2 regions of the Nonomuraea sp. NPDC050536 genome follow, and region 1 is predicted to be linked to the other one. Evidence: riboswitches for the same ligand, from Rfam matches in the RefSeq annotation. Region 1 holds a riboswitch; the other holds the start of a gene.

The links. Region 1 has a riboswitch for guanidine ahead of ACIBHX_RS43550 (DMT family transporter). Riboswitches for the same ligand answer to the same signal wherever they lie in the genome.
Region 2: it holds a riboswitch for guanidine, as region 1 does, so the genes downstream of both, ACIBHX_RS44985 (MBL fold metallo-hydrolase) here and ACIBHX_RS43550 (DMT family transporter) in region 1, are expected to answer to the same signal.

Annotation. Positions count from the first base shown of each region.
Region 1 covers NZ_JBITHD010000024.1:14,991-17,433, forward strand. The annotation lists gene ACIBHX_RS43545 (class I SAM-dependent methyltransferase) at 1-739, shown strand, start outside; guanidine-III (ykkC-III) riboswitch at 758-822, shown strand; gene ACIBHX_RS43550 (DMT family transporter) at 856-1,176, shown strand; tRNA gene ACIBHX_RS43555 (tRNA-Met) at 1,321-1,392, shown strand; gene ACIBHX_RS43560 (ABC transporter ATP-binding protein) at 1,414-2,443, opposite strand, start outside.
Region 2 covers NZ_JBITHD010000026.1:19,061-21,503, forward strand. The annotation lists gene ACIBHX_RS44985 (MBL fold metallo-hydrolase) at 15-893, opposite strand; guanidine-III (ykkC-III) riboswitch at 906-972, opposite strand; gene ACIBHX_RS44990 (hypothetical protein) at 1,274-1,699, shown strand; gene ACIBHX_RS44995 (FHA domain-containing protein) at 2,007-2,443, opposite strand, start outside.

The DNA.
Region 1 (2,443 bases):
CCTCGCCGGGGCCTCAGCCGACCCGTTCGGCCACTCGCCGGCCCGCTTCGCCGTACGCACCGACAGAGCGCTGGCCGAGCCCGACGACGGCCCGACCATGACCCGGCTGGCCGAGGCGCTGCCCGAACCGGGCATCGTACTCGACGTCGGCAGCGGGGCCGGGGCCTCGTCGCTGCCCCTGCGCGAGCACATCAGCGAGCTGTACGCCGTCGACACCTCGGCGGCCATGCTCGCCGAGCTCGCGGTCAGGGCCGACAAGCTCGGCGTCAAGGTGACGACCGTCGAGGGACTCTGGCCCGACGTGTCCGTCCGCGTCCCCCGGGCGGACGTCGCGATCTCCGCGCACGTCGCCTACAACGTGCCCGACCTGGCCGGCTTCCTGCGCGCGCTGAACGCCCACGCCAGCCGGCGCGTGGTGCTCGAGCTCTCGCACCGCCATCCGATGAGCTGGATGACGCCGCTCTGGCAGCACTTCCACGGCATCGACCGGCCCGTCAGGCCCATCGCCGAAGACGCCGTCGCCCTGGTCGCGGCGCTCGGCTACGGGGTGCACGTGGAGGAGCGGGAGGCGCCGCTGGAGCGATTCAGCAGCCTGGAACAACTGGCCCAGAGCGCCTGCCACCGGATCTGCCTGCCGCCCTCCCGGGCCGAGGAGGTGGGCGCGACGGCACTGGAGCTCGGGATGTGGCCGCTGCCCCGCGAGCGCTGGGTCACGATCTGGTGGGACGTACGGGAATGACCCGAAATTTCGCCATGTTGTAGGTGGTGAGCGACTGCTCCCGGACGAGACGCGCCGTACCCGGAACGCCAAGACGACGCACGACCCTGTCGGCTCGTCCCAAGGAGTTCCCAGCAATGGCCTGGATCGTCATCATCGTCGCCGGCCTGTTCGAGGTCGCCATGGCCTACTCGCTCAAGATGAGCGACGGCTTCTCACACCTGTGGTGGACCCTGTCCTTCCTCGCCACCGCCGTGCTCAGCTTCGGCCTGCTCGCCTACGCGCTCAAGAGCCTGGAGGTCGGCACGGCCTATGCCGTGTGGACGGGCATCGGCGCCGTCGGAACGGCCGCGCTCGGCATGCTCGCGATGGGAGACGAGGTCTCCTTCGCCCGCATCGGCTCGATCGCCCTCATCCTCATCGGCGTCGTCGGTCTCAATCTCGCCGGCTCCCACTGAATTCGCCGGTACGGCGGGCGGCCCGATAAACAGGTGGCCGCCCGCCGTACGAGCGGACTACCGTGAACGCGACCCGAACCCGGGTTATCCAGGCGGCTTTCTTTTCCCGCGCACACGCATTTTCGATTCTCGCAATACAGCCACGGCGATGTAGCTCAGCGGCAGAGCATCCCGCTCATAACGGGAAGGTCGCAGGTTCGACTCCTGCCATCGCTACGAACCGCGAGACCCACTTTCTCAGCGCAGCATCGCCGTCATGTGCCTGATGCGGATCCGGGACGTGCGGCGGGCCGGCTCGAGCACGATCGTGCGGGCCATCTCCGGCACGTGCCGCAGGTCGTGGGTGATGAGGATCGTCGTGCGCCCGGCCATCAGCCGCTTGAGCGGCTCCATGACGCGGGCGGCAGTCACGGTGTCCAGGCCGGTCATCGGCTCGTCCAGGACCAGGACGGGAGCGTCGCGCAGCAGGGCACGCGCGATCGCGATGCGCTGCAGCTGACCGCCCGACAGCAGCCGTCCGCGCTGTCCGAGCAGCGTGTCGTACTTGCCGGGCAGCCGGATGATGAAGTCGTGCGCGTCGGCGAGCTTGGCGGCCGCGACGATCTCCTCGAAGGAGGCGTCCGGCGTGCCGTAGGCGATGTTCTCGCGCGCGGTCCCCGAGAACAGCAGGCTCTCCTGCTGCATGAGCGTGACGTTGTCGCGCAGGGAGGCGCGGGTGATGTCGCGGATGTCCGTGCCGTCGAGCAGGATCCGCCCGCTGGTCGGCTCGTAGAACCGCAGCAGCAGTTTGGCCAGGGTCGACTTGCCCACGCCGCTGGGTCCCGTGACGACGATGAGTTCGCCGGGCTCGGCGGTGAAGGACAGGTCGGCCAGCGCGGGCCTGGTCCTGTTCAGGTAGGTGAAGCCGACGCGCTCGAACTCGACCCTGCCTCGGGCGCGGGCCGCCAGCGGGGCCGCGGTGGGCGCGTCGGTGACGCTGGGCCGGGACTTGAGCACCTCCATCACGCGGTCGGAGCCGGCCAGCGCTTCGGAGATGCTGAGTGCCAGCTCGCCCAGGCCCTGGACCGCGGGGTAGAGGTAGGCCAGATATGCGGCGAAGGCGAGCAGCCCGCCGATGGTGAGACGGCCGGCGGCGATCTCCCAGGCGCCGAAGCCGAGGATGACGATCATGCAGATGGTCTGCAGCACCTGGACGGAGGGGCCGTACAGTCCTGACAGCACCGCCTGGGACATGTTGGCGCGCAGCCAGCTCATCCCCTGGGTGTGC
Region 2 (2,443 bases), on a different contig from region 1:
CTTGTTCGTGCTGCTCACGCGCTGGGGCACAGGACGAACAGTGGGAAGGCGCGGCGGCTGGGGTGGTTGCCGATCTCCTTCAGCGCTGCGCGGATGTCGCGCAGGTGGCCGGTGGTCATCTGCAGTGGGGGCTCGTCGGGCTGGTAGACGGTGCGGATCGGATAGTCCACGCCCGGTTGCCGGGTCATCTCGATGTGGCAGCCGAGTACGTGGGTGACCTTCCGGTGGTCGCAGAAGTCGATCAAGCGATCGATCGTCCGGATGAATGCCTGCCAGTCCGTGATGTAGAGGCGGCCGGGGTAGACCGTGTCGCCGGTGAGGAGGAACCCGGTCCATGGGTCGTAGAACGTGACAGCCGCTTCGTGGTGGCCTGGGGTGGCCAGACACTCCAGCGCCCGGCTTCCGAGGTCGATCTGCGCCAGGGCATCGGGGTGGTCGGCGAATCCGAAGTAGGGCCAGGCGGTGGCGAGCTCCGCGCCGATCACGGTGGTGTCGGGACGATCGGTGAACTGGCCGTCGCCGGCGATGTGGTCACCATGCGGATGGGTATGCAGCACCAGCAGTTGGTACCCGTGCCGGGGGTGACGGGCGAGCCAGGACTCGATGAGCTCGTCGACCACCTGGCGAAGAGGGAAGAACTCGGCGGATGCGGTGGCTCCGGTGTCGATCAGCACCGCCCGGGCGTTGCCGAAGAGCAGGAACAGGAACGGCGCCTCGTAGTCGATCGCCATGTTCTGCCGGAGGATGAACGTGTGCTCGTCGTAGGCGTGGACCTGGATGTCCGGGTCGGTGTTGTGCTTGGCCGATGGCGAGCCGTGGATCCACCGGACGTCCAGCGCACGAGGTCGGGGGGTCGCTCCGGTGAAGTCGATCAGGCAGGTGCGGGCACCCATGACGTCTCCTTGAGTGCGTCGTCTTGGCGGGCCGGGTACGGCGCACATCTCGTCCGGGGCAGGCACTACGAACCTCCGTGGGGACGGTAACACTGTCCCTGCCGATAGTGCCATCCATGCAGGTCATTCCGCTTGTCTGACTGATCTCTTCGTGCGCCGGCGCTGCTCTCGGAAGGGACAGAGTCGCGGCAAGATGATCGCTTGTGATTCTCCGCCTGGCTTATCCGGCCGTCACGAACGCCTTCGCTGTGCTGCGGTTGTTACCGCTGGGGGATCGAGATTCTTGCCTTGCGTCACCAGATCACCGTTCTTGAACGGCAGCGCGGTGCGTTCATTTCTGCGGCTGGTCTGAGAGAACCTCTGGTGGGGTTTGCCGGTGCGTGCACGGCGGGCTCGCCACCCTCGGCATCAAGGTCGCGCCTTCCACCGTCTGGGAGATCCTCGAGCAGGAAGGCATGGATCCGTCCCCTGAGCGGGCATCTGTGACGTGGGCAGACTTCCTGCGCTCCCAAGGCGACGCGCTACTGGCCTGCGACTTCATCGGGACCGTCACCCTCAACGGGCGGCGCCGGTACATCCTGGCCGTCATCGAGCGCGCCACCAGGCGGGTCCGGGTACTGGGCACCACCGCCCATCCGGCCGCCACCTGGGTCATCCAAGCGATCAAGAATCTCGTGATGGACCTGGAGGACGCCGGCTGCCGAGCGCGACATCTGATTCGCCACCGGTTCCAGTCCGCATGGAGGAGATCCTTGTCGGCACCGGCATCCAGACCGTGCTCACCGGTGTCCGGATGCCGCGGATGAACGCGGTCATGGAGCGGTGGGTGCAGTCGTGCCGCCGTGAGCTCTTGGAAAGGTGCCTGCTCTGGAACGAAGGCCACCTGCGGCATCGCCGACCTGAATATACGCCGACGCGATCGACTCGGCGGAGTCCTCCACGAGTACTCACATGCCGCTTGAACTGCATGGATGCAATTTTCGGCAGGCACAATGGCAGGCTCTGCCTCTCGAGCCGGGCTCAGGTGGTCGCGCTCGCCTACGAGTCAGGACTCGTCACACCTCGCGCGAAAGGCCGGTGATACGGCTACTGCAGCGCCAACACCTTCGTCGGTCACTTGCCGCGCATCACCGCCGGTTCGTGGCGGCGCAGCATGCGAGCCACCAGGAATGCGCAGACGACCGCGAGCACGGCCAGGGCGCTCATGTCCAGGAACCAGGTGCCGAAGTCCTGGCTCCACAAGGGGTCCGGCGGATCCTGGACGTGCGGAATGAGCTGACCCACGTTGAGAGTGCCCGCCAACGCGGCCAACGCCCAGCGAGCCGGTACGAGCCAGGAGATCTGCTCCATCACGGGCTTGCCGTCCAGATGTACCAGCGCCCCGCAGAAGACCAGCTGGATCAGGGTGACGAGCACGAGCAGCGGCATGGTCATCTCGCTGGTCTTGGCCAGCGCGGAGATGAGCAGGCCCACGGTCATGGCGGTGAACGACAACAGCGCGACGGCGAGCGAGAGCTCGGTTAGCGGCGCCGTGAACACGCCCTTGTCGT